Regions from separate parts of the Rurimicrobium arvi genome, predicted to be linked through region 2. Evidence: riboswitches for the same ligand, from Rfam matches in the RefSeq annotation. Region 2 holds a riboswitch; the other holds the start of a gene.
What was found. Region 2 has a riboswitch for cobalamin ahead of ABD846_RS13425 (ribonucleoside-diphosphate reductase small subunit). Riboswitches for the same ligand answer to the same signal wherever they lie in the genome.
Positions count from the first base shown of each region.

Region 1: linked by a shared signal. The riboswitch ahead of ABD846_RS06300 (T9SS type A sorting domain-containing protein) and the one ahead of ABD846_RS13425 (ribonucleoside-diphosphate reductase small subunit) in region 2 are both predicted to bind cobalamin.

Region 1 covers NZ_BAABEZ010000018.1:32,026-46,663, forward strand. Annotated here, with positions in the region: gene uvrA (excinuclease ABC subunit UvrA) at 1-2,456, shown strand, start outside; gene ABD846_RS06265 (hypothetical protein) at 2,503-3,120, opposite strand; gene ABD846_RS06270 (uroporphyrinogen-III synthase) at 3,231-4,121, opposite strand; gene ABD846_RS06275 (DUF4271 domain-containing protein) at 4,184-5,050, opposite strand; gene ABD846_RS06280 (BamA/TamA family outer membrane protein) at 5,087-6,853, opposite strand; gene ABD846_RS06285 (TonB-dependent receptor) at 6,886-8,817, opposite strand; gene ABD846_RS06290 (YncE family protein) at 8,822-9,895, opposite strand; gene ABD846_RS06295 (T9SS type A sorting domain-containing protein) at 9,868-10,860, opposite strand; gene ABD846_RS06300 (T9SS type A sorting domain-containing protein) at 10,867-11,850, opposite strand; cobalamin riboswitch at 11,973-12,164, opposite strand; gene ABD846_RS06305 (hypothetical protein) at 12,269-14,488, shown strand; gene ABD846_RS06310 (OB-fold protein) at 14,562-14,638, shown strand, end outside.
Region 2 covers NZ_BAABEZ010000024.1:190,405-205,042, forward strand. Annotated here, with positions in the region: gene ABD846_RS13345 (TolC family protein) at 1-272, shown strand, start outside; gene ABD846_RS13350 (Crp/Fnr family transcriptional regulator) at 411-983, shown strand; gene ABD846_RS13355 (SRPBCC family protein) at 1,066-1,500, shown strand; gene ABD846_RS13360 (DsbA family oxidoreductase) at 1,581-2,288, shown strand; gene ABD846_RS13365 (cation:proton antiporter) at 2,285-3,502, opposite strand; gene ABD846_RS13370 (NAD(P)-dependent oxidoreductase) at 3,691-4,542, shown strand; gene ABD846_RS13375 (helix-turn-helix domain-containing protein) at 4,553-5,398, shown strand; gene ABD846_RS13380 (OsmC family protein) at 5,499-5,912, shown strand; gene hisG (ATP phosphoribosyltransferase) at 6,230-7,081, shown strand; gene hisD (histidinol dehydrogenase) at 7,085-8,383, shown strand; gene hisC (histidinol-phosphate transaminase) at 8,387-9,412, shown strand; gene hisB (bifunctional histidinol-phosphatase/imidazoleglycerol-phosphate dehydratase HisB) at 9,409-10,503, shown strand; gene hisH (imidazole glycerol phosphate synthase subunit HisH) at 10,500-11,081, shown strand; gene hisA (1-(5-phosphoribosyl)-5-[(5-phosphoribosylamino)methylideneamino]imidazole-4-carboxamide isomerase) at 11,078-11,791, shown strand; gene hisF (imidazole glycerol phosphate synthase subunit HisF) at 11,785-12,537, shown strand; gene hisIE (bifunctional phosphoribosyl-AMP cyclohydrolase/phosphoribosyl-ATP diphosphatase HisIE) at 12,534-13,136, shown strand; cobalamin riboswitch at 13,201-13,405, shown strand; gene ABD846_RS13425 (ribonucleoside-diphosphate reductase small subunit) at 13,522-14,487, shown strand; gene ABD846_RS13430 (ribonucleoside-diphosphate reductase subunit alpha) at 14,518-14,638, shown strand, end outside.

The DNA.
Region 1 (14,638 bases), on a different contig from region 2:
ACTCCTACAATACCGGCAAACACATGCAGCGATTTTCTGAAGAAGAGATAGCTGCCCATATCCGCAAAAGTTTCAACGGTAAAAAAATCATCCTGCTCGCACCTGTAGTACGCGGCCGTAAGGGGCATTACCGTGAGCTTTTTGAGCAACTCAGAAAACAAGGTTATCTCAAAGTCCGTGTCGACGGAGCAATAGTGGATCTGAAAGAAAAAATGCAGCTGGACCGCTATAAAATCCACGATATTGAGCTGGTAGTAGACCGGCTGGTTGCGGATAACGAAGGCGCTGCAAGGCTTTCTGCGTCCATCACCAAAAGCCTGAAGGAAGGGAAAGACCTGATGTTCGTGCAAGAGGCCGACGGCAAAAAATTCATGCAGTATAGCCGCCAGCTCATGTGTACCGACACAGGCATTTCGTACGAAGAACCGTCACCGAACAGCTTTTCGTTCAACTCTCCCTATGGCTATTGTCCTCATTGCAAAGGTCTGGGCAGCATCCACTCGATCAATATGCGCGAGGTGCTGCCAGATCCGGATAAAAGCATTGCCGACGGTGGTATCGCTCCTTTGGGAGAAGAACGTGATGCATGGACGTACAACCTTGCCATGAGCGCAGCGAAAAAGAACAAAATCCCGCTGAACAAACCTGTAAAAGATCTTACCGAAGCACAACTCAATTTCCTGCTGTTCGGCAATACCGAAGGCACCATCCAATACGAAGACGCCGACACCACACCTGCCCCGGCGGGTGCTTATGAAGGCGTTGTCAATATGATCCTGCGCTGGTTTAACGAAACAAGTTCGGATGCTATACGCAACTGGGCCGAGCAATATATGGAGCTCCGCGAATGCCCTGAATGCCATGGTGCAAGACTGCGCAAAGAGAGTCTCTGGTTCAAAATCGATGGTAAAAATATTGCTGAATTATCTGAAAGCGCACTGGATGAATTGGGAGCATGGTTTGAGTCGCTCGAAAAGCGGATCAGCAAAAAACAGCAGACCATCGCTAAAGATATTCTCAAAGAGATCCGTGATCGCATCCGCTTCCTGCTGAATGTTGGGCTGCATTATCTGAATCTGAATCGTGCCACGCGCACACTGAGCGGAGGAGAATCGCAGCGCATCAGGCTGGCGACACAGATCGGGTCGCAGCTCACCGGAATCACCTATATCCTGGACGAACCGAGCATTGGCTTACATCAGCGTGATAACACGCGACTGATCAATGCGCTTAAAGATCTCCGCGATACCGGCAATTCGGTATTGGTGGTGGAGCACGATAAGGACATTATGCTTGCAGCCGATTACCTCATCGACATCGGACCTGCGGCCGGGGTACATGGCGGACGTATTGTAAGCGAGGGCACGCCTTCCGAAGTAATCCGCACGCAAACCATTACCGCGGGGTACCTGAATAACACGCTCAGAATTGATGTACCCGAAACAAGAAGAAAAGGCAATGGTCATTTTGTAAGCCTGAAGGGCGCCAGCGGCAACAACCTGCACAATGCCAGTATCCGTATACCCCTGGGCACTTTTGTTGCGATCAGCGGTGTAAGCGGAAGCGGTAAAAGCACCCTTATCAACGAGACGCTATACCCTATCCTGGCCAAACACTGCTATCCGAACTATAAGCAGCAGCCCATGCCTTATAAATCAGTGGAAGGACTGGAACATATTGATAAGGTTATTGAAATCGACCAAAGCCCGATCGGGCGCACTCCCCGCAGCAACCCGGCGACCTACTGCGGCTTTTTCAATGACATCCGCCAGCTTTTTGCCCAGGTACCGGAAGCCAAAATACGCGGCTATAATGCAGGCCGTTTTTCCTTCAATGTAAAAGGAGGACGTTGCGAAACCTGCCAGGGAAGCGGCATGCGCACGATTGAAATGAATTTCCTTCCCGATGTTTACGTTCATTGCGAAACCTGCAACGGGCAGCGGTATAACCGCGAAACACTTGAAATACGTTATCGCGGGAAGTCTATATCAGACGTATTAAATATGACCGTTGACGAGGCAGTAGACTTTTTCGTAAATGTTCCGATGCTGCACCGGAAAGCAAAAACATTACAGGATGTGGGGCTTGGCTATATCACGTTGGGACAAAATGCTGTTACGCTCTCCGGCGGGGAAGCGCAACGGGTAAAGCTTGCAACCGAACTATCCAAGCGGGATACCGGTCAGACGGTGTACCTTCTGGATGAACCAACCACGGGATTACATTTTCAGGATATCCGGCATCTGCTGGAGGTACTGAACCGGCTGGTGGAGCGGGGCAACACCGTGTTGGTGATCGAGCACAACCTCGATATTATTAAGGTGGCGGATTATGTTATTGATATGGGGCCCGAAGGCGGAAAAGGTGGCGGCAATGTGGTAGCAACCGGAACACCGGAAAAAATAGCAGCCTGTGCAGAAAGCCATACCGGCAGATACCTCAAACTTGAATTATAAAAAAGGCGGATGACTTTACTCATCCGCCCTTTACGATAGCGTACGTTTACAGTCCGAAATAAAAGCCGAGACCGAGCACAAGGCCTCCGGGCGCCAGTACATTCATGGTTGTTGCTCCCTGACCGGTAAGCGGCGAAACGGGGTATCCTTTCACGGTGTATGTCACGGACGACAGGCATACGGAATACCCGACACTTAAATAAAATCGATTGATCCTGCGGCGTCCCATGCCCCAGTAGTGATAGTAGGCTATAGCCAGATTGGATACCGGATCCAGATCCATCTTTACATCCTTTTTACCATAAACGGTCTCTATTCCCTTCACATCCACATCTGAGATACCGGTGGCATACGTGTATGCAAGGCCTAAAGCGCTTCCCTTGAAGCAATCGTCTTTAAAGTAATATTTTGCCTCGCCAAAATATTTATAACCCCAGGACCCGATACCAGCTCCGGCGCCGGCAGAAAAATGTTTGGCAAAACCGTACTCCGCACCGATACCAATCAACCCTGCATTGGCTCCGATTCCCATAGGCAGTCCTAACGAAAAAGGTTTGCACGCGGCAGCCGGCTTTGAACGGGAACTTTCTTGTGTGTTTTCCGTCTGGGCACCAACCGACAAAGTGGAAACAAGCAGCATCGAGATAATAGCAATTTTCTTCATTTAGTTTGATTTTGCAGCAATGTTACGTAACTAAATGAAATGATTCATATCCCGACAAACAAAAAAAAGGCGACATCTTCCGATGCCGCCTTTCCTGTTCAGAAACATTCTTATTTTTTTCTGCCTTTTTTATTTTCTTCGAGGAATTTGTCGAGCGCAGCCGCCATAGAAGGAGCTCCCGGCATCGGTGCACTCATATCCAGTCGCAGATCGGCATCCTGGATAGCCTTTGCGGTGGCCGGACCAAATGACCCGATGATGGTATCATTCTGCCGGAAATCCGGGAAGTAATCAAATAATGTCTGGATAGCCAGGGATGAGAAAAACAGAAGCAGGTCGTATTTCTTTTCCATCAACTCCATAATATCGTTGCTCACCGTACGGTAGAGGGTTGCTTCCGAGAAAGGAACCTTATTCTTTGTAAGGAATACATTTATATCGCTCTTACCGTTATCAGCAGTAGGCAGAATATACCGTTCTTCATGTTTATGTTTGGCGATCACCTCGAGCAGACCGTCAGTTGTGCCGTCCGGACTGAAAAACACTTTACGCTTACGGTACAGGATATATTTCTGGAGGTACAAGGCTACCGCCTCAGAAATACAGAAGTACTTCATATCCTGGGAAACTTTCACCTTATTCTCCTCGCATATGCGGAAGAAATGCTCGACAGCATTACGACTGGTAAAAATGATCGCCGTGTGCTCAAGGATGTCCAGTTTCTGCTTTTTGAATTCGCGGCCGGAAATGCCCTCCACCTTCACGAACGGGAAAAAATCAACGAGTACGTTGTATTTCCTGGCGATATCGTAATACGGAGATTTATCTGTCTCCGGTTTCGGTAAAGTAACTAATACGGTGTGAACTTCTTTCAAAGGCTGGTTTGCCGAATCTTTCTTTTTTGTCGCAGGTTTTTCTGCCGCTGCTTTTATGGATGTCTCCGCCTTCGATTGGGATGCAACAGACGTTTTCGCTTTTTTTGCTACTGCTTCTTTTGCCATTATTGTGGAATAGGACTTATAAACTGGTTTGTACAAATGGCTATAACTCTAACGAATACGCGCTATACGATGCGTGTTACAAGCTTGAGTAATACGGCCATAGGTAGGATCTCGAACGCGCAAAGGTACATAAAAAAATGGAATCGGCTATTCATAAAGAATTGCGCAAAAATATTCCAGGAACGGAGATACCTGTTTGCCAGAAAAGCTGCCGCGAGTATAACCGACACAATACAGATAGGATTGTCCCAACGCGCGTCCATAAATGCGAAGCACACAACAAAAGGTAAAAGAAATATACCCAGGATTTTATTGACCAGAAAGATATTGAAATTGTACAGGTCGGTAGTGTTCTTCATATGAAAGACCCATCCTACAAACTCTACAAACAAATATTTCCCCAAATACGTAATGAGCGCTCCACTAATCAGCAACAATACAATAGTGCCATTTGTAAGCCCGGAAAACCGCCAGTCAACAAATATAGAAATAAAATAATACAGATAGGCCCCCAGTACAACTGAAGCAAAAATATTCATCAGCAGATTGGGGTAAGACGCTGCCTGGATGATGTCTTTCAACTGTCTGTTTCCCAGAGTCGGGTTCAGAAAGGCGCGCCACAGATCATTAAAATATTTAGGGTAAATGGTTTTAACGCCTCCGAGGATCGCCGCGAGGCAGAGCAATAAGTAGAAATCCAGTGTGTTATCGTCGGTATAATGCGGCTTGGACAAAAAGTTGACCATCCGCGTTGCACCGGCATCCCATTGAGGAGACATCAGAGAATCGAGACGTTGGGCAACGGAATGATGAACGACTGATGTATCTATAGAAACCCCGTACGAATCTGCCTGTACCTTTGCGGGGCAGCTATAAATCGCGCCCAGCATCAGCATGGAAATCAGCAAAATAGTCAACCGGAATTTCATGGCGACAAAGGTATTTAATTCGACAGGATTCCCGAATTAAAAAAGCGCTACATAACCGAACGACAGCTTGGATTCTTTAAAGCGAAGCGGAATATAGTCGCTGCGCCCGAATGCCAGTGCAATGGAAAAAATTCCCGTTTTTGTTTCGAGCGTCGTTCCCAACCCGAAACCATTGTAGAGCGCTTCCCGGGAAAAGCGATTGAATTTTGTTTGCACCCAGCCGTTGTCGGAAAAAAGATAGGCATAGGAATTCTGAGCCATACGCAAACGGAATTCCGCACTCAGTACATGATACTGGTTCGCAAAGATGCTTTGTTCATCGAAACCACGCAGCAGCCGGAATCCGCCCAGCTGATACAGATCGTTCTGGAATAATTGCGGGGCGGTCATATACGCTCCGTTATACGCCAGCTTCCAGGTAAACGCCCGGCTTACGGGCAGGTAAAAAGCGAGTTCTCCCGAAAGCTGGTACTGCCGGGAGCGCAAGCGGACAGTATCGTATAAACTGGCAAAGTTGAAACCGGTTCCGTCGTTCAATTGCCTGACTGCATCATTGGGCAATACCTGCCGCTGCAGGCCCAGTGCAGCGCACCGGATGGACCATCCCTTATGAGGGTTGTATCGGTAGTCAGTATGATTTGCCTGAAATTCCACACCAAACCCGTTTGCACGCGTATCGATGTTGTTGGTAAGACTTCTGGATGCAATGATACCGGCCGAGTCTATCTCCACTACCCGGTTGCTCATTACCTGGTAATACACTTTAATAAATTCCGTTGCCGACAATTGGTAGCGTGCTCCCAGCTGAAATGATACTTTCCGGAAATCGAGATTATACCGGAACATATCAAAATGGGCTTCAATACCCACCGGCGAACGGAAGATATAAGGTAACACGCCATCCGCTTTCAGACGCGGGGATTTTGCCTGAAGGTTCTGATAGCTTGCACTTAATTGTTCCCCCCGCCCCAGTTGATTCATCAGCGCGAGCTGAATATCGGCGGTAAGCAGCATTTTACCGGTCTGCAGGTTATTCGGCATTAAACCGAGGATTGCATTCAGCTGATTCGCACTTTTTTCCTTAAGAAACAAAACGATCCTTGTATCGGCAGCACGGAACTCAACAAGCATAGGCGATGTTTCCTGCAAATACGGCAGTTCCCGCAAACGGGCGCTTATCTTTTTCAGCTTTTCTTCATTGTAAGCACTCCCCTTTGGAATATCAAGGTATCGATGCAGAAAGGAGTTGGAAACGGAAATATTTCCATTTACGATGATGGTATCTATTGTACGGCGACGGCCGGGATCAACACGCATTTCAGCGGAAATCACATGCGGCTCTTCTTCCACCGCATGCTGCATCCACACCCTTGCGAACGGATATCCGTTTCGTTCGCAATAGCGCAATAGACGGGCGGTAAACGCAGAAAGGGAAGAAGGGTTAACTACATGCCGTGCAAAATCTGCGCCAGTGATTCCTGCCTGGTTAAGAAGGGCCGGCGGAACAGAATCCAGCGACAATTTCGCCCAGGAATACCTGCTTCCGGTAAAGCAAAACACATGGTATTCGTTACCTTTTACCGAGACACTGTCCACTGAGGCTTCAAGAAAACCCAAAGCCTGCATTTCCGGACACCAGTCATTGATCTCGGATACAACAGCTGCGGCATCTGTGTAGAAAGCTTCAGGAGGGAGGGCAACGGAAGGTACATCCACGGCATGCCATACCAGCTTTAACGACTGTGCCCGTGCGCAAACGGAAAGCACAGTAACGCAGAAAAGTAAAATCAGGCGCAGCCGCATGCTTCAAAATTAGGGATAATAAATGGCTGCCGCTACAATGAAACGCTGAGGCCAAAATTCCAATTCCGTCCCGGCATCGGGCGCGCATTGACCACCTGATAAGTACTGTTCCAGATATTGTTCATTCCGGCAGAGCAGGTCAGCACAACGGTGCTTACCGGTTGACGGTAGCTCAGGTATATGTTACCCGTCTGGAAAGGTTCTAGGAACTGGGATTCGTCAACCGTTACGAAACGATACCCGGTGTAGGTGTGATTATAATTGCAGGAAAACTGCTTCCAGGAACAGCCGATATTGCCTTGCCCGTTATACCTGGGCGTATACGGTATCTGCTTGCCGATGCTGCCGTCTCCGGGCAGGTAGCTTTCCACGGTAGTGGCAAGCACAAATGAAGTATTCAGTCCAAGCCACAGGCGCCAGTACCGTGGCAGCTGTACCGTAAGTGTATTTACCGTTTCGAGTCCGCGGGAGTGAACGGTGGCTATATTATGAGGCGTCCATACAGACCCTCCGAACCACAGCACCCAATCATGAATACGCCTGTCGAATAATGCGAGTTCATGCTTCAACGCAACGCGCCTGCCTGCCGGAACAAGCAATTCGTAACCGGCATCGGCCGACCAGCCGTATTCGGGTTTTAAGGCTGGATTCCCGCCCGGATTGTAGAATAATTCATTTAATGTAGGTGCCCGGAAGCTCCGTTGCAGGTTTGCTTTCAGTGTGAGAAAACTGAAGGCCTGAAAAGACCCGTTTATTCCCGGAAGAAAAACAGTGCGTTCATTTATCTGCTCTGTTCTTGCTGCGACAGACAGCCGCGCCTTCTCCCGGAACAAGCCCAGCTGATATGCTGCAGCAATTGCGATGCGATATTGATACCGGGATTGCGAGTCCCTTTCCGGATGGGTACCGGAAATATTCACGGGTACAAAAAGCAGCAGATTCTGATGCTCAGATAAAGCACGCTTCCAGCCGGTTTCCTGATAGAGCTGAACAACCTGATTGCGCGTATCCAAAGCGGCTGCACTGTCGGTATAATGCATCTGCTCCACAGACAGGGCAAGCTTACTGTAAAATGTCCCTGCAGACCTGCTGTGTTGCCATTGGAGCATACCGCGATAAGCGTGATCCCGCTGCAGTTTAACAGAAGCAGCTTCAAACAAAGCGGGTGGTATTTCCCTTTTATAATCGATAAGCCAGAATGCAGCTTTGATACTGCTGTAGTCGGACAATTGATACAGCACGTTCAGCATTCCGCTTGCAGAGCGGAGCGCGGCATGAGTCATCTGCACGTCCTGGTTTGCACTATTGGTATAATGAAAATTATTATCAGCGCGTTGTGCGTTCAGGTTAGCAGAAATACTCCACCGTTTTCCGGAAAAAGACTGCCTGAGATTTATCCTGCCCGAACGATAGCTGCCCCATTCCAGTCCGACGCTGGTGCTGCTGCGCAGCGAATCGGATGTGTGCAGATCATTATCGAGCAGTAATGCACCGCCTACATTGCCACTACCTGTGAGCGCGGAAGAACCGCCGTAAAGCAGGTGGATCTTATCAAACTGGTTTACCGTAAGCAGAGAGACATCCGTTGCACCAAACGATGCATTGTTCAAAGGAACACCATTCCAATATACCTGCGACTGGGCCGCGGATGCACCGCGGAAATTAAGTGTTGCCAGGCTATTGATGCCGTAAGACTTTACAAAAACGGAAAACTGCTGCGTCAGCAATTGGGACAATTGCTGCATGCGGTATTGCTGCTGCCACTGCGAATCAACACTTAGCTGCTGCATGCCCGGTGCAAAGCCCTGCAACTTTACATCTGGAGAACCTGAAGCAGCTTTGCGGCGGTGTTTCACTTTTACTTCATGCAGCTCTTTGGTCTGGGCCCGGCTGTTCCATGAGTAAGCGCACAGTACCGGCAGTACTGCGATGATGATATTCCGATATAAAGCCGAAAAACCCAAGAGATCATTTAAAGCAGAACGAAGATACTCCGATACCGCACGAAAACTGCCTGCGTGCGACACCCGCTTCACTGTAAATAGTAACGGAAGATTTTTGTACGAAACCCTTCGGATCTCCGACGTAGAGTTCACCGGTTTGCGGATGCACTCCCAATGCCCAGAAATACTGATTGGCAACACAGCCGATGAAAGGAGTTTCGGGAAGTGTGGATTGGTTGATGCCCATTTTAAATACACCGTTGCGATCTGTACCGCCATCGTAATTCACTTCTATAAAAAGAAGTGTATCTCCGCCGTTATTGCGACAAATCTTGATCGGATCCGCCTTTGCAGGGAACGTAAAAGAACGGAGCACGCTGCGCGAGCCGATGTCCAGGCAGGATAATGTAGCCGGTTTCCCTTTAAATACGTTTCCCGCCAGAACCCACACATGACCTTCCTTATCCTGTACAAATGCGCTGGGCGCATAACCGGGCAGGGCAATAGAGTCAACCGGCAAATCGGTGGCAGTATCCAGCAGGTAGACCTGCCGGCAATTTTCATCCCAGTTAGCAATCAATGCGAGGTTGTTCCAGAGCATCATCTGCTCCACATTGCGGTATTGCAGCGGCATTTCTTTTATCAACCGACGGGACGAAGGATCGATCACGGCTAACTTCGACTGAAACAATTCTCCAACATAAGCCTTATTCTGCGATACCTGCAACATATAACGCGGCTTGGGAACGGCTATCGAACCTTTGATACGGAAAGAACCGGAATCAACGACGGTAATCCTGTCTGAATTATTGACCATCAGAAAGCAATCCGGTCCGGCAAGCAGCATGCTCTGAAGCACGTCTCCCAGTGACTGCTGATTAGCGGCATTGAACACGTCTGTGTATACGCTGTCTGCAGCAATATCATAAACAGACAGCGCTGCATTACCGTTGCCGAGACTACCTTCGCAGGCAATCAGCACCTTTTCCGCATATGCAGGGGGCAACGTATTATCCGGGCCATCCGGCTTGTCTTTCTTACATGCCGCGAAGCCGAACAGCAACAGAAAACTCAGACTTTTGAGAAGACACCCACGCATACAGGAGCTGATTTACGATCGATATACAGAAAATACGTACCTGCGTTGTATGCAGCCATGGGAATCCTCAGCGATCCGGAAGCATCGTACTGCTGCAAGTCCCGCCCCTGGATATCACGCACAGATACATGAACATGCTCTTCACCGGGTATATCAAGCGACAGCACATCAGTAACCGGAACGGGGTACATCCGGAATCCGGATGCTTCAAACTCTTTGAGACCCAGTCCTGCAGTATTGATTGCGGCTACCGCGTCGAGGTCGAAACCGCCGGAAGGGAAACGTGTGGGGTAAGGATCGTTGATCACGTTGCCGTGGGCATCCTGTGAATGATGCGCATTTACAGAACCGATAACGTCTACGATACGAATATGTGTCACATGGCTCACATCCAATCCTGAAGTGCCTTTCAGTTCAGCAAGATCGAAAGGAGTGCCATACTGGGCAATATATTTTCCGGCAAGGTTATTTACGAGACGGGCGTTCATGTAGTCTCCCGCACCGGCAACCTGAGTGGAAATACCGGTATTGGACGTTGCCGGGAAACGGAAAAAATGTTCCCCGTCTGAACTTACTTCAACAAAAGCGAGTTCCAGAAAAGCTTCTTCGCCATTGGCAGGATTTGCAAACCCATTTTCAAAAACAGCAAAATCGGGTCCGTCACCGTCGAAAATATAACCATTGAACGTAAGTACTGCCACGCCACTGTCGCCAAGGCTTACCACACTACCGTCAGCCATGCCGGTAGCATCCGCGTCTGTGCCTACAGAAGCGGGTCCGGAACCAGCATCGGCAATATCCGTAAGTCCGCGCGTAACAGTGCAGGAAGCTGCCCATTGTTTAATACCGGCACTACTGCGATGTATCGCGGTAGTGCCGGAAATTCCTGCCTGTGGTGCGAACTGAGCACGTCCGTACAGGGTTCCGCATACAGTTAAAAGGAGCAGGGATAATACTTTATTCATGATCTGTTATTGTCTCACCACGCGTGCAGAAGCCGTGCGCGTACCATCGTTAAATGTAAGTATATACACGCCTGATTGTAATGAGCGCATATCTACGGAAAGGCGTTGAGCCGGATTAAGTTCGTAAGAAGCAATGACACGCCCGTTCAGGTCGGACAACTGCACATGTTGTTTATGAGTGACCGACGACTCAATAAACACAAAGTCTGTGGCAGGATTCGGGAATACTTTCAGGTCGAAGGCTGCATTTTGCTCTTTGACATTCAGTCCGGATTCGTTGGTGATGAAGTTATCGATGCAGAAGCTCGCAGGTGTATTCATGCCCCATGTGCCTACATCGGAGGAAACAAGACGCAGCAGGAAACTGTCCGCGGCACCGAGTTTCATAAGATCCACCCACTCCCAGTCACGCACGATATAAGCTTTTGTGGAATCACTATTGCGGAAGTCGGCGAGGAAAAAGCTAACGGAATCCGATTTCAGGACACCTCCCGAATAAGCAAATACATCAAGACGGAAATAATCAGAATCGGCCGCTCTGAATTTCTTTGCAAAAGCATCGCCGTCACGCATACTGTTGTATGCGTAAGTACTGTTGGTCACGTAAAAGCCCATTGCCTGATGGCCGAGCGCCGCACCTGTAAGTCTGATGATATTTTCAGAGCCGTTTGCGGTGGCATATTGCGCAGAACCTGCAAAACCGATACCTGCTTTAGCGGCATACGCATTCAGGTAACCACTGGTAACACTGTCTGTTTTATTTGAATACGCGAAGCCGCCTGACCAGAAGCTGGTACCCCAGGCTGTATCGTATACACAGGGAAAATAAGCGAGCCCGCTGGAGAATCCCACATCAGTTCCGGGAGCGGAATAATTTACATAAGCAGTATCACTACCGGGCAGGGTCAGTGAATCAAAATCAGCAACCGTTTGGGCGGAAGCGGCAACACCACCCAGCAGGGCAGCGGAAAGCATAAAAATTTTGCGCATAGCGTTTGTATTTGTAATCAATAAATTTCATCACAAACCTCTTGCAAGATGGAAACGGCAGAAAAAAATACCCGGCTGCTTCAGCCGGAAATTTGATCTTCGCTTTTAAAAATCCCGAAAGCGGTCAATTATTATCGCAGGCAGGTCTTCTGACTTATCTCACCGCTGCGCCTTCCCAAATGAACTTTGATCATCAGTGGCAATGGAATGCAGTGGCTTTTTAGAGACTTACAGCATCGGGTAATGTTCAGGACTTGCACCTGATTCCCTTTTCATTTCTCTTGTGGAGAAACACCTTCGACGCTGCAAAGGTACATTGTTTTATATGGAATCGGAAAAACACGTTTTATATTTTTTTTATCCTCTGTGGCCGTGCGGATTGTCTATTTTTGTGATTTCGTCAACACCACGGTTTCGCATGCATCTGAATTTCACAAAAACATTATGTCTGGTTGTCGCTATCCTTTGTGCACAGTTCGCCTTTGCCCAGAAAGAAAATCATAAGAAAGACGACAAGAAGAAGAAAACGGTATCCATTTACGACATCGATACGCTTATCAATCCCGTACCCCTGCAGCGCAGCCTGTTTTTCGACAAAGTGAAGAAACAGCAAAAACGGGCGGACGCCTTCGACGGTAAAATTGACGACTATATCAATTTTAATAACGACAGCATCAGCAGCCGGACGCTTACCAACAGTCTGCTGCGGGAGATCAGCAAAATTGAAATCATGATCGAGAATCTGCCGATCGCTGATAAGTTTACCGAAAACCAGACAAAGCTTGGCTACCTCCGCTCCCTTGAGCAGGTGCTTATCCGTTTTAATGACGACAATAAAGTCGATCCGCTCTATTATAAGCGGCTTGTAAACAACTTCCGCGATATGGTTATCGCTAAATACGAAGGCAACCTTTCCGCATTCGTCCGCGGCAATGTAAACGTGTACACAATGGGAAACAGTCAGATGCTGGGCGATGACGATAAAGAATTCCTTTGTGAAGAGCTGGCCAAAAAAGACCCTACCCTGCTGATCCGCCGTCTTCCGGAATTCATCAACAAACCCTGCGCGGACATTGTTATTGCAGGGGCTGCGAAAATCAATCCCGACGAGATTTTCAACTATGCGTCTTCAACGAATGCCGGTCTGAAAAACGCCGTGGAACGCAATACGGATCCGCTGGTAAAAACGATCGTGAAAATTGTACGCGAATCAAAATCTCCTCTGAAAGCAAAGACGTTTTTACACGATATCCACAATGGGACATTGAGCATCGCAGAAGTAGATAAAATCACCGAAGACCAGGACCTGTTCTTTAAAAATCTCGTACGACTGAAGATCGAAAATAATGACCTTGGTAATGCAAGCATCAACAGTGAACTGGAATACCGCTCGTTGCGCAACTATGTGCGTGTAATGGACGAATTGCATGAAAAACCGGAAGCGGTCCGTTTTAAATGTATTGAAAACCTGAGCCCGGAAGCGATTTATTATATCATCATTTACGGACAGGAAGAAATCTATACAAGTTCCTTTACCGGCGCCTTCAAACGCCTGATGGAAAAGATGAAACCGATGACGGGGGACGAGTTCCTCGGAAAATTGCATTATGACCGTTTCCGTACGTTTGTGAGAATGTGTGCGGGATTCAACCGGCTCGATCAGTTCCTCGCGACATTTACCGAAGAAAAGAAAAAAGAACTGCTCAGCAGTTTTATCGCGAATCTCGACAAAGGAAAAGAAGATGACCTCGAAGACGCGGTGGATGTGGCCGACGCATTCGGAAGTATTGAAGACTCTTCCATGATCGCCTACCTGCGCGAAGAAGTAAAAAAGAACTACGAAGTCTCTTATCAGCACCGCAGCAAAAAAGGATTACAGGTGTATGCCTTGCTCGCCACTCTTTTTGACGGAGCAAAGGATACCGTAACCAATGAAACGGCAGAAGAGCGCTCTAAAAAACTGAATTTGCCCCCTATCAATTATGTACCTTACGCTACACTGACGCATGACAGCGCGGCAGTGGTAGAGCAGTTTTTCTTCTACGGCGATGAAGACGGGAAGATGTCTTATGCGAGCTTCCTGAATAATTTCAAAGGACCGAAATGGAAAATGACGACGACCAAATACTGGGTGAATATCACTTCCACTTCAGGCAGACCGATATCTGTATATGCCAACCTGCCGCTTGCAGAACCCGAAGACGAAGATGCGCAGAGAGCGTTGAATAAATACCTCGATGAGAATGCAATTAATCCTGCCATACTGATCCACCGCGGACACAGTTATCACTTACCGACCACACTCGAACGTCTGAACGACAAGACCAAAGTGGTAGTGCTCGGATCCTGCGGCGGCTATCATAACCTCTCCACCATCCTGACCAATTCACCTGACGCTCAGATCATTTCGACCAAGCAAACGGGCGCAATGGCTGTAAATGAACCGATCCTGAGAGCATTAAATGACAACCTGGGAGAAGGAACTGACGTGAACTGGGTGAATATGTGGAAAAGACTGGACGGAGAGTTTAAAGGCAAACCGGCAGAATCGACCTTCAGAGATTATGTACCGCCGCATAAAAATCTGGGTGCCATCTTCATTAAAGCGTATCGCAGGCTGGAAGAGCAGAATGGCTAACACATTGTTAATTACTCTGCCGGACAAACTACTGACAAATAAATGACGTTAATTTCACGAAAACTACCGTATTGTGAAAAAAGTCGTTATAGCGTTAGCCATCGTACTGCTCGCAGGAGTAATTGCTGTGCTGGTAATCACGAACCGTCC
Region 2 (14,638 bases):
TCCTGAACGCCTACATCGAAGTGGCAAACCAGGTGTCGAACATGAAGAATCTGGACAGTGCTTATTCGATAAAATCCAACCAGGTGGAAACGCTCGCACAGTCAGTAACAATCTCCAACGACCTGTTCCGTTCTGCCCGTGCAGATTACATGGAAGTGCTGATGACACAACGTGACGCGCTGGAAGCCCGTTTCGATCTGATCGAAACAAAAATGAAACAAATGAATGCTACCGTGAACATCTATCGTGCGCTCGGTGGCGGCTGGAAATAATTAGGTGGTGGTGAACAAAGAGGGATGGCTGTCTTCCGCGAGGGGGCAGCCTCCTTCGATTTAAGGCCTTCCCGTCACTTTATTTCTTCCGGCATGGCAACATGTTTGTAATTTAGTCGTGTCCCCAAACGGCAGTTTATGTTTTCCGGATTTCATCAATATATCTCGCAGGTCGTATCCTTCACCGATAAGGAAAAGGAGCAACTGGAAAGCGCCTTCAGTTTCAGACAGGTGCCGAAGAAGTTTAAACTCGCAGAAGAAGGAAAAGTGGCGCGTGAACTTTTTTTCATCGTCAGAGGCCTTGTGCGATTGTATTACACCAAGGACGGACAGGAGATCACCGGTTTCATTTTTCGTGAAAACCTGTTTGCCGCGGGATATGACAGCTTTCTGCGTCAGGCTTCCGGTATTCAGACGCTCGAAACAATGGAAGACTGCGATCTGCTGGTCATCAGTTATCAGCAAATGCAGGATCTGTATGCAACAATGCCGCGCATGCAGGAGCTCGGCCGGAAGATAGCCGAGCAGCGTTTTATCAATGCCCAGATGATCCTTTCTTCTTTTGTACTAGACACTCCTGAAGAGCGCTATCGCAGATTCGAAGCGCAACACGGCGATTTACTGCTGCGCGTCCCGCATCATATGATTGCTTCTTTTCTGGGTATGACACCTGTGTCGATGAGCCGTATACGCAAACGGCTTGCGAAGTAGACATTCGCTTCATTTCTTTACAATTGTTAACGCACGACAGCCTGCGTAGCCGGTATTTTTGTGCAGTTAAACAAACGTAATTATGAGCCGGCAGATTCAAACCGAAATTATTATCAACGCCAGTGCAGCAAAAGTCTGGGATATCCTTACCGATTTTCCCGCATATCCTGCCTGGAATCCGTTTATCGTGAGAATAGACGGACGGGCTGAAGCCGGTACTATATTGCGGAATACAATGCTGAACGGAGGTAAGGAATATGTGTTTCGGCCGCGCATCACCCGTTGCGAACCTCTTAAGCATTTTGCCTGGCTGGGCAGCCTTTTCGTAAAGGGCATTTTCGACGGACACCATTATTTTGAGATAGAGGCACTTTCCGGAAACAGCGTTAAACTCACCCAGGGAGAGTCCTTTTCGGGAATACTCAGTTCTATGATCCTGCGTAAGATCGGCGATGATACACGCAACAATTTCATTCGTATGAATCAGGCTCTGAAACAGCGGGCCGAATCTTTTTAACGATCTCTTCCTGCCTGCATCAGGAGGCTTTACGTATTTTTGCCGTGCAGGCGCATGTCTGCATATAATCAGGCATAATCATGAACATAGAGATCTGGTCCGACGTATTCTGTCCTTTCTGTTATATCGGGAAACGCAATTTTGAAACTGCCCTTGCGCAACTGCCCTGGAAAGACGAGGTGAATGTTCAGTGGCGTAGTTTTCAGTTAATGCCGCATGCTCAGTATGTACCCGGTCGTGATGCACACGAAGCGCTCGCACAGCATCTGAAAGTGAGTTATGAGGAAGCGAAGGCAATGAACGCGCGCGTCAGTGATATGGCCGCAGCTGCGGGTATTCGCTTCAATCTGGACAGCATGATCTGGTGCAACAGCTTCGACGCGCACAGGTTGATTCAGTACGCAGGCACATTGCAGAAAGGCGCAGCTATGGAAGAAGTGCTGTTCCGGTCGGTTTTTACAGACGGGAAAAATATATCTGATCCTGCAGTTCTTGCCACACTTGCTGCTGAAGTGGGCCTGCCCGCAAATACCGTGCAGGAATTACTTGATTCGGCATTGTTTGCGGAAGAGGTACGTCAGGATATCGCAATTGCGCAAACAATAGGTCTGCGTGGTGTTCCGAGCTTTCTCGCCGAAAAACAGATCCTGTTCAGCGGCGCACTGCCTGTTGCCGATTTTCAGCGTGCACTGGAACAGATCCGGACTCAGTTGGGTAACAGCAATGCTTCGGAAGAAGGTTACACAGCCGGAGGTGCCTGCAGCACCGATGGTTGCGATTGTCATTAATCTTGCGCCGGTAGGGGTTCGCCTGCTGGTTTCGCCTGCAATTCCTGCTCCGGTTGTGTACGGTAGGTCATCAAACCAAACATCATAATCAGCGCATTCAGGATGATCACCTGGATGATGAGCGATTTATTCGCCAACGGGATCATTTGTCCGGCGGGAATAGACAGGAACAGCAATATCGTAATCAGACCGCGGGGTGCAAGGAACAGCAGTGGCTTGCCCGGCATACGGAATAGTTTCAGGAACACAAACCGGATCACATAAATTCCGGCACAGATAGCCAGCGCCCATACAATCGTATCGGGATTCAGCAGTTCCCGTGTTTCGATCAGGAAGCCAAACAAAAGGAAGAACAGCGCACGGATCAGGAATGCAATTTCCGTCGTGAGTTCTTTGAATTTATCCACCTCCCTGTCCAGGGTCTCCGGATGCAGGCGATGAATAAACGGAACGGATTGCCAGTGATTCAGGTTACCCAGGAAAAGTCCGAACAGCAGAATAAAAAGAAGAGAGGGCAGGTGATAGGTTTTGGCGATCGTGTAGATGAGTACCACTGCCAGTATGATGGGTACGAACTTTACATGGTGTTTGATCTTATTCAGCAGGAATGCGAGTCCGGCGGTTGCAAGCGCACTGACGATCAGCATTACCACCAGCTCCCAGGTAAATTCAACGAAGGAATGTACTCCGATTGTTTCGTTCAATGTGATAAAGTTGAACAGGATCACACCGATAATATCCGATATGCTGCTTTCATACGTGACGAATTCTTTTTCACGTGCAGGAAGATGGTGAGCGCTCGGAATAGCAATAGCACTGCTGATGATCGCGAGAGGAATTGCACTGGCCAGCGCAATTTTCATAGACACCAGTCCGTAATAGCTGAAAGCCCAGGCAAGACCAAAGCTGAACAGGATCATCGGTACTGTGGCAATGATTGTAGCCTTACCTACGAGCGGCAGCTTTTCCCGGTTCAGCTCAAGTTCCAGTGATCCTTCCATAACAATCAGGATGAGCCCCACGGTTCCGAGTATCGGTAAAATGGAGTTAAGGTTCGGAATGGGAATTTCCAGAAGCATGGTCCCCTGACGGAAAATCCATCCCAGCGCGAGCAGCAGGATCACAGAAGGGATTTTGGTTTTTGCCGCGCTGAGATCGAAGATATAGGCGAGCAGCAGCAATACACATATAGTGATGATTACGGGATTAGTCATTGTCTCTTTTTTTAATGGTGCAGACCGGCAATGGATCTCGTTACGACCGAAACTACAATTTTTTATGCATACATGGTGCGTATATGCATCGCGCGAAGATAAACCTACGTCCGGCTGAAAAGCCCACGTGTATACCTTTTAAGATATTCTTGCGATGCACTTATCTTTGAAAGACTAAATGCAGAACAATGAGCATTGAATCATTAGGCTTTATCGGCCTGGGCAATATGGGCCGCCCGATGGCCGCAAATCTCGAGCAGGCAGGCGTTCCGCTGTCCGTTTATAACCGGAGTCCTGATAAGGCGGCCGGCTTTTCAGCTCGTACGAAGGTCTGTACTTCTGTCGGCGAACTGCTTGCAAACAGTTCGGTGATCTTTACCATGCTAACCGACGACACCGCGTTGGAAGCAGTATATGCAGCATTGATGCAGCACTCGGTTGCGGGAAAATTATTTGTGGACATGAGCACCGTCTCTATCGAAGCTTCTCGGTCTGTGGCCGGGAGGCTGGCGCAGGCCGGTGCTTCTTTCCTGGATGCGCCCGTAGCCGGGAGTACGAAGCCTGCTACTGAGGGTACTTTACTGATCATGGCCGGAGGCACAGATCAGGATGTACAACGCGCCATGCCTTACCTTCTGAAAATGGGGAAGCAGGTGAAGCATCTCGGTCCGCAGGGTTCCGGTCTTGCGGCGAAGATCAGTGTGAATTATTTTCTTTCTGTATTGTACCAGGGACTCGCCGAAACGGTATTGCTGGGCGACCGGCTTGGAGTGGCGAGGTCTGAGCTGCTCGATATTATCAACGAAAGCGCCTGTGGCAGCGGTGCCACAAAAGTGAAGACTCCTTTACTCCTTGCTGACGCGTATCCGCCTGCGTTTGCTCTGGACCTGATGCTGAAAGACATCAACATTGCCTTCGCTGCGGGAGCCGGTTTCCCCCTGGGCATTGCTGCGCAGAAATCCTATACAAAGGCGCAGGAACAAGGATGGGGTAAAGAGGATGTGATCGGACTGATCCGGTCTCTTGCGCCTTCCGAATAATTATCGCTTTATGCAACAGCAAACATTTGAAAGCAACAACCGGAAACTGGTGTTTACACCGATTGTTCCCGATGCGTTTGGCACACTGTTCCGCGAATCGATGAATTCTTTCATCAAAGTCTTATGGCTGCCGGCGGGCTATGAATTATCGGTAGACTTCCAACGGTATACGACCCGTCGCGACAGCTTGTTTTTTATCAACAGCCACCAGCATATAGAACCCATATCCGCTTCAGGCGAGGCGGGTGTATTGTTGTGCTATAACCGTGACTTCTACTGTATACAGATCCACGATGCGGAAGTGGCATGCGACGGACTCTTGTTCAATAACCTGAACGGTATGCCGCTTACGGAAATTCCCAATCCGATGCAGCCGCGCATCAGGGCGTTGCTCCGCGATATGGAGCAGGAGTTTGCCCAGACAGATACGGTGGGGGAGGAAATGTTGCGTACCTACCTAAAGCAGCTGATCATCCATGCCACGCGCATGTGGAAAGACCAGCGCTTACCGGCCACGCTTGTTGCTGCGCAACCGGAACTCGAGTTTTTCCGTCAGTTCAGCATGCTGGTGGAAAAGCATTTCCGTGAGAAGCACAGTGTGTCGGAGTATGCTCCCTTACTGAACCTTGCAGCCAAGACGCTGAGCAATAAACTCAGGCGCCTGAACCTGCCGCAGCCGAATGAGGTGATCAAAGACCGTATTATGCTGGAAGCCAAGCGCCTGCTGATTTACACACCTATGAGCGCCAAAGAGATAGCTTATGATCTCGGTTACGATGATCCGGCATACTTCAACCGTCTTTTCGTCCGGAAAACGGGGAATACGCCGACGGCCTTCCGCAAATCTTACGCGTAGGGAAAAAAGTACCAGTATTTTAGGATAAAATCCATCTTCGGAACCTTAACCGGATAGTAGCTTTGCATCATTAAACAATCAAACTCAAAATATAGCTATTATGAAACGCAGAGCAACCGCCGTATGGAACGGTAACATCAAAGAAGGAAGAGGTCATTTGTCTACAGGCAGTACCACCCTGAACCAGACACAGTATTCTTTTAACAGTCGTTTTGCGGACGGAGTGGGAACCAATCCTGAAGAATTGCTTGCAGCTGCGCATGCCGGCTGTTTTACTATGAAGCTGAGCCTCGATCTTACGGAAGCCGGATATACCCCCGGTGCATTGAAAACACAGTCTACCGTAACATTGCAGGATGGAAAGATCACTCAGTCTCTGTTGCAGCTGGAAGGGGATGTTCCCGGTATCAGCGCAGAGGAATTCGAAAAAATTGCGCGCAATGCGGAGAAGACCTGTCCGGTAAGTCAGGCTTTCAGTTTTGAGATCGTTCTCGAAGCAAAGCTTGTTGGATAATCTCCATTCCCCGTTTTGAAAAATATGCGAAGTGTTGCCACGGCCTGAAAAGCTTTACTGGCAACACTTTTTCTTTTTTTTGGAAAAAATATTTGGCAGGAACAAAAAAGTTCCGCTAGTTTTGTGCAGCAAAAAGCAATTTATTTTATGTCATTCATACAGCTGCATCAGCATCATTGTCATACCACGCGCAGGCGGGGATGAGATGATATGCTGTAAGCTGAAATCTTTTCACAACCGTCTGAGTCCTTCAGGCGGTTGTTTTTTTTAGGCATATCGGCTACCGGACTCGGACAATAAAAATCGAAACCGGAACAATGCTGAAAATTGCCATTCAGAAAAGCGGACGACTCAGTGAGCAGTCGTTGCGCCTGATTGAAGAATGCGGGATACGACTCGCAACAACCGACAGAAAACTAAAGGCCGACGCGGCGAACTTCCCTATACAGGTACTTTTTCTGAGAGACGATGATATACCTCAATACGTCGAAGACGGCGTTGCAGATATTGGCATCGTCGGAGAGAATGAGGTATGGGAAAAGGGTAAAGATGTGCGAGTGATACGACAGCTCGGGTTCGCCCGTTGCCGCCTTTCACTGGCCATCGCGAAAGATGAGTCGTACGAGGGGCTTTCTTACTTCAACGGCAAAAAGATTGCGACCAGTTATCCGCGTATCCTGCGGAAGCAACTTGCGCAGCTTAACATCGAAGCCCGCATTGAGGAAGTCGGTGGCAGCGTGGAGATTGCTCCCGGAGTAGGTCTTGCGCAAGGAATCTTCGACATTGTCGGTACCGGTAGTACGCTGCTGATGAACGGTCTGAAGGAAGTGTGCACACTCGTACACAGCGAAGCTGTACTGATTGCCAACAACGACTTGTCCGCAGAGGCGCAGTCCGTGCTAAGCCAGTTGCTATTCCGCATCAGCGCGGTCCGCAATGCCGGCTGCAACAAATACATTCTCCTGAATGCACCCAATGAACGGCTCGAAGAGATCGTCGCGTTGCTGCCCGGTATGAAAAGCCCGACGGTACTGCCGTTGGCGCTGAGCGGTTGGAGCAGCGTACATACCGTAATCAGAGAACAGGCTTTCTGGGAGGTGATCAGTCAGTTACGCAGTCTCGGAGCGGAAGGAATTCTTGTTGTGGATATTGAAAAAATGATCTTGTAAGCTATGTTATCTGTTCAGTTATTCCCGGAGCCTGCTGCCTGGAAATCCTTGTCCCGCAGGCCATTCAGCGATACCCCCGTCGCGCCCGTTCTGGTACGTAAAGTATTTGAAACGGTTGCCGCAAAAGGCGACGACGCCTTACGGCATTACACCCTTCAGTTTGACAACGTCTCATTGGGCGAGCTGCGTGTGTCAGACAAAGAGTTGTCCGCCGCGGCTGCACAAATAAGTGAAGAGCTGAAAAGTGCGATACACACTGCAGCACAGAATATACGATGCTTTCATGAGGCACAGCAACTCACCGAGCCTGTTGTGGAGACGATGCCCGGTGTACGCTGCTGGCGAAAATCTGTTCCGGTTGATCGTGTTGGCTGCTATGTTCCCGGGGGCTCTGCGCCCTTGTTTTCCACCGTTCTGATGCTCGGAATACCGGCACAGATCGCCGGTTGTACCCGACGTATTGTCTGCACGCCGCCTGACCGCTCCGGAGGCGTACATCCCGCAATATTGTATGCTGCCTCGATCGCAGGTATCACCGATGTTTTTAAGGTAGGCGGGATACAGGCGATAGCCGCGATGAGTTGCGGTACTGCAACTATTCCCGCTGTCGATAAGATATTCGGTCCTGGAAACCGCTATGTTACGGCAGCCAAGCAATATGCACAGCAATCCGGTATCGCTGTGGATATGCCCGCCGGACCGAGCGAGGTATTGGTGATCGCCGACAGTAGCGCCGTGCCCGCATTTGTGGCTGCAGACCTCTTGTCGCAGGCGGAGCACGGACCGGACAGTCAGGTGATGCTGCTCACCGACAGCGGGGAATTACTGGTTGCGGTGCAGGCTGAACTGCGGCAACAGCTGGAATTATTACCGCGTAAGGACATTGCGCTTCAGGCATTGCAGGGGAGTCGTGGCGTAGTGCTATCCGATATAGATACCTGTATCGCGTTCAGCAACGTGTATGCGCCGGAGCATTTGATCCTGGCCGTGGAACATCCGGTTCGCATGTCGGCCGGCATACGCAATGCGGGTTCTGTATTCCTTGGTAACTATACCTGCGAGAGTGCAGGGGACTATGCGAGCGGCACTAACCACACACTCCCCACCGCCGGCTACGCACGTGCTTATTCAGGCGTCTCACTTGAAAGCTTCACCAAGAAGATCAGTTTTCAGTCGATTACCCCTTCAGGCCTGGAATTGATCGGACCCGTTATTGAGACAATGGCGTCGGCAGAAGGACTCGACGCACATAAGGCTGCTGTGCGCATTCGCTTATCCCGGATACAATCCGACAAACTGTAAATCATGTTCTCTGTACAATCTTTAGTCAGACCCAATATCCTGCAGATGGAAGCCTATTCCAGCGCAAGGGATGAATACCAGGGTCCCCCGGCCATTTTTCTGGATGCCAATGAAAGTCCTTTCGGAACGTACAACCGCTATCCCGATGCCAGGCAAACCGTATTAAAAAGCATATGGGCGGAACAGAACAACATTCATCCGGACCAGGTGTTTGTCGGTAACGGAAGCGATGAAATTATTGATCTGTGCTACCGTGTTTTTTGCAGGCCCGGAATTGATGTCGCATACCAGTTCTCTCCGACGTATGGCATGTACGCAGTGCTGGCACAGCTGAATGACGTACACTTGCAGGATATGCCACTGGACAGGTCGTTTCGGATATGCTCCGCTGCACTGCCGGCATTTCCCGCCGGTACTGCGAAATTGTTGTTTGTCTGTTCCCCCAATAATCCCACAGGTAATGATCCCGGGGATATTATTCCGGTAATAGAATCTTTTCCCGGAATAGTGGTCGTCGATGAAGCATACATCGACTTTTCAAATCAGAATACATCCGTCAGACTGTTGCAACAGTACCCGAACCTGCTCGTAATGCGTACCCTGAGTAAAGCCAGAGGCCTCGCCGCTGCCCGTATCGGGATAGCAATGGCAGATGAAACTATTATTTCGCTGCTGAATAAAGTAAAGCCTCCGTACAATATTAGCAGACTGAACCAGGAAGCTGCGATAGCAGCGTTGAAAAATACTGCCGCTTCCGATGCATTTACAGCCATCGTAATTGCTGAAAGGGAACGCGTAAGAAAAGCTTTAAGCATTCTGACCTGTATACTTGAAGTATACCCTTCGGACGCCAACTTTCTGCTTTGCCGCGTAAAAGATCCTGCCGGTCTGTACGATTACCTGGTCAACCGCGGAATTATCGTACGTAACCGCGACAGACAGGTTCCGGGCTGTCTGCGCATCAGCATCGGCACACCACTTGAGAACGAACAATTGATACAGGCGTTAAACAATTATCAGATACCATGAAAAAGAAAGTACTTTTTATAGACAGAGACGGGACGCTGATATGCGAACCGGAAGATTTTCAGATCGACAGCCTCGAAAAGCTCCGCTATTATCCCGGCGTATTCCGCTACCTGTCGCGCATTGCCGCCGAACTGGACTATGAGTTGGTGATGGTGAGCAACCAGGACGGACTTGGCACGCCTTCGTTCCCGGAGGAACAATTCTGGCCGGCGCACAACAAAATGCTGGAAGCACTCGAGGGTGAAGGCATCCGCTTTAATGAAATATTTATAGACCGGAGTTTTCCGGAAGCACACCTTCCTACGCGCAAGCCCGGAACCGGAATGCTCACCCGGTATTTTTCCGGAGATTACGACCTGAGCCGGTCTTTTGTGATTGGGGACAGGATCACCGATCTTACGCTTGCGCAAAACCTGGGTGCAGGCGGTATACTGATCGGCGGGGTAACAGCTCCTGATGCGGTGCTGTGCACTTCTGAGTGGGCGGAGATATACCGGTTTCTGCGAGCAGCACAGCGCCAGGTTTCGCTCAGGAGAACTACGTGCGAGACTGACATCAATGTACGTATCAGTCTGGACGGAACGGGTAACGGTGATATTCAGACCGGTATCGGATTTTTCGATCATATGCTGCAGCAACTGGCGTTTCACAGTGGTGTGGATCTGTATCTGCGTGTAGAAGGAGACTTGCATGTTGATGAACATCACCTGATAGAAGATACCGGTATCGTATTGGGGCAAGCATATCTGCAGGCGCTGGGAAATACAGCCGGGATAGGGCGATACGGATTTGTACTTCCGATGGATGATTGTGAGTGTTCGGTTTCTGTAGATATGGGAGGTCGACCCTGGCTGGTTTGGAACGCTTCTTTTAACAGAGAGATGATCGGTGCAATGCCCACCGAAATGTTCCCGCATTTTTTCAAATCTTTTTCGGATGCCGCACGCTGTACCCTGCACGTTAATGCTAACGGAACCAACGAGCACCATAAGATAGAGGGGATATTCAAAGCCTTTGCAAGAGCACTGGCGCAGGCGATCCGGCTTGATGGCAATACAGGACAATTACCGTCCACAAAAGGTTTATTATGATAGCCATTATAGCCTATGGCGCAGGGAATACAGGTTCTGTAAGCAATGCGCTTTCCCGTCTTTCCTGCCAGCATGTGATCACAGCTGATCCTGAAGTTATCCGGAAAGCAGATAAAGTTATTATCCCTGGCGTGGGTGCCGCAGCACCGGCAATGCTGCGTCTGAAAGAGCTGGGACTCGACCGGTTGATCGTCTCCCTGCAGCAACCTGTTCTGGGCATCTGTCTGGGTATGCAGCTGTTGTGCCGATCATCCGAGGAAGGCGCAACTGAGTGTCTCGGTATTTTCGATACAGAAGTGCGTCGTTTCCGCGGAGCGCAGCCGGTGCCGCATATGGGCTGGAATAGCCTCGAGCAATGCCGCGGACCTTTATTCGCTAATGTTCCGGATAAACAGGGTGATGTGTATTTCGTGCACAGCTTCTATGCTGCTGTATGCAGACAAACGATCGCTGTCTGCAACTATATGCAGCCTTTCAGCGCAGCACTGCAGCAGGATAATTTTTTCGCTACCCAGTTCCATCCGGAAAAGTCCGGCAACACAGGCGCGCTTATACTTAAAAACTTTACCGAATTATGATCATCATTCCCGCTATAGATCTGATGGATGGACGCTGTGTGCGTTTATCGCAGGGAGACTTTTCCCGGCAATCGGTTTACCGCCAGAGCCCGCTCGAACAGGCACTGTTGTTTGAATCGGCCGGCATACAACATCTGCATCTCGTGGATCTGGATGGTGCGCGCGCAGGTGAGGTACAGCAATGGAATGTGCTGGAGCAGATTGCGTCACGGACGTCGCTTTGCATCGATTTCAGCGGGGGAATACGAGATGCGCTGCAGGTGCGCCGTGCATTGGATTCCGGTGCGCAAAAGGTCGTGTTGGGCAGTCTTGCCCTGCGCGCACCGGAAACGTTTCTGGATTTGCTGGAGCAATTCGGGCCGGAGCGCATCGTGCTGGGTGCGGACGCAAAGGATGGACTCCTGGCGACGCTTGGCTGGCAGGAGCAGAGTGCAGTACCGCTTGTCCCGTTTTTGCAGCATTGGTACACACGGGGTGTGCGACAGGTATTGTGCACCGATATATCGAGGGACGGAATGCTTGAAGGTCCGGCATTTGAACTGTATCGTGGCATAAGCGAATCTGTGCCGGTGCAATTGATTGCGAGCGGCGGAGTAGGTGCCATTGCCGATTTGAAGCGGCTGCAGGCCGATGGCTGTTACGCTGCGGTGATCGGAAAAGCCCTGTATGAGGGAACCATTTCACTCAGTCAATTAAGTGATCTATGTTGAAGAAGCGAATTATTCCCTGCCTCGATATCAAAGACGGACGTACGGTAAAGGGAGTCAGCTTTATGGCACTGAAAGATGCCGGAGATCCCCTTGAGCTTGCTGAGCGTTATGAAGCTTCGGGTGCGGACGAACTGGTATTCCTCGATATCTCCGCTACGGAAGAGCGACGCCGTACGCTTGTTCCGCTTGTGCGTGCCGTTTCGGAACGGCTTTCCATCCCGTTTACCGTAGGTGGTGGCGTAAACAGTGTGGCAGCAGCTGCAGCATTGCTTGAAGCCGGTGCCGATAAGATAAGTGTGAATACGGCCGCCGTGTTGCGGCCGGAGCTGATCGGCGAGTTGTCGCAACGATTTGGTGCGCAATGTGTGGTACTGGCGATCGACACTGCGCTTGTGAACGGTCGCCGGGAGGTGTTTACACATGGAGGAAAGCAGGCGACGGGAATTTTACTGAAGGAATGGGCAAAAAAGGCTGAGGCGCTTGGCGCCGGCGAGATATTGCTTACATCGATGATGCATGACGGTAGCAGGTCTGGCTTTGCACTCGAACTTATAAACGCCGTAACTAACGTGGTATCCATTCCCGTGATCGCTTCGGGAGGAGCAGGATCAAAAGAAGATTTCCGTGAACTGTTCCGGCAGACAACAGCCGGGGCGGCGCTTGCAGCAAGCTTGTTCCACTTTGGTGAACTAAGTATTCCCGAACTGAAATCATTTCTGAAACAATGTGAAATTCCAATAAGATGAAGCCGGATTTTTCTAAGTCGGGAGGATTGATTCCCGCAATTATACAGGATGCCGATACGGCACAGGTGCTGATGCTCGGTTACATGAATGAAGCGGCATTGCAGCAAACCAGAGATACCGGTTGGGTTACTTTTTTCAGTCGCAGCCGCAACAGCCTCTGGGTGAAAGGCGCCACATCCGGAAACCGGCTACGTGTGGTTGCTATGTGTGTTGACTGTGACGGAGATACTTTGCTTGTAAAGGCGCGTCCCTCCGGTCCGGTCTGTCATACCGGTCAATACAGCTGTTTCGGCGCTGCAGAATCGAAAGGTTTTCTGTATCGCCTGGAGGCATTGATCGCTGAAAGACTGGAACTGGCCCCGGAGACATCCTACACAAGCAGGCTTGCAGCCCGCGGCGTTAATAAAGTGGCCCAGAAAGTAGGGGAAGAGGCAGTAGAACTGGTTATCGAGGCAATAGACGATAACAGGGAACTGTTCATAAATGAAGCCGCCGATTTGTTGTATCACCTTTTACTGTTGTTGCAGGTAAAAAGCGTATCGCTGGCAGAAGTGGAAGCGGAGCTGATGCGCCGCAATGAGCAGAAGTCGCGCCCATAAACAATCTGCGCGTTTATCCACACGCTGTTGAAACGTAATTGCGGTCAAACCCGCTTCGCCTTCTATTTTTGTGCTGTTAATCGGTTCGCGTACAGTCCTGCTGTATACGATTAAAAGGGAAGCCGGTGTGAATCCGGCGCTATCCCCGTAGCTGTAATCCTGATGTAGCGATACATAAGTTTTTTCAGAGTCATCAACCACTGTCTGCGGATGGGAAGGTTTCTGAAATACAGGAAAGCCAGAAGACCTGCCGCATAACGTTAAAAAGCTACTGCTTTCGGAGGAAAGGCCTGGCTGGTCCGGTATCATTTGTTTACGCAGATATCCTTGTCCTGCCGTCTCCCTCCGTCGCTAAGCTCCAAAGCGAAAACTTACTTTTTATACTATGCAGGAGGAAATATTATTACAGGAAAATAAAGAGCGCTTCGTACTGTTGCCCATCAACTATCCCCGTATCTGGGAGATGTACAAGAAGCACGAAGCGAGCTTCTGGACCGCAGAGGAAATAGATCTCAGCGCCGACCTCAAAGATTGGGCTGCGCTCAACGATGGGGAACGTCATTTCATAGCACACGTACTCGCATTCTTTGCTGCGAGCGATGGTATCGTAAACGAAAACCTTGCTGTGAACTTCATGAGTGAGGTGCAGCTGCCCGAGGCCCGCTGTTTCTACGGTTTTCAGATCATGATGGAGAATATTCACTCCGAAACCTATGCGCTGCTGATCGATACTTATATCAAAGACGCTGCGGAAAAGCATCGCCTGTTCCATGCGATCGATACCGTGCCTGCGGTGAAACAGAAAGCGGAATGGGCGCTACGCTGGATCGCGCAGGGCTCTTTCGCGGAGCGCCTCGTTGCGTTTGCAGCCGTAGAGGGCATTTTCTTCAGCGGCAGCTTCTGCTCCATATTCTGGTTGAAAAAGCGCGGGCTCATGCCGGGACTGACTTTCAGCAATGAGCTGATCAGCCGCGATGAGGGCCTGCATTGCGAATTTGCCTGTCTGCTGTACGGAATGCTGCAACAGAAGCTGAGCCAGGAAGAAGTGTACCGTATTATAGGAGATGCCGTGGCAATCGAGAAGCAATTTGTTACTGATGCGCTTCCCGTTGACCTGATTGGTATGAACGCGCGCCTGATGCAGCAATACATTGAGTTTGTTGCCGATCGCTGGCTGTCCGAACTCGGATATCCCAAAATGTTCCATGCCGTTAATCCGTTCGATTTTATGGAGATGATCTCCCTGCAGGGTAAAACGAATTTCTTCGAGAAGCGGGTTGGCGATTACCAGAAGGCCGGAGTGATGGCACAAAAAGACACACAACAGTTTTCCCTCGACGAGGATTTTTAATTTATCAGTGAACCGTAAAAGCACAGCAATATGTTTGTTATAAAAAGAAACGGAAAAAAGGAAAGCGTGAAGTTTGATAAGATCACGGCGCGCATCGAAAAGCTTTCCTACAGCCTCAGCCCGATGGTCGATGCGATCGAGGTGGCCAAGA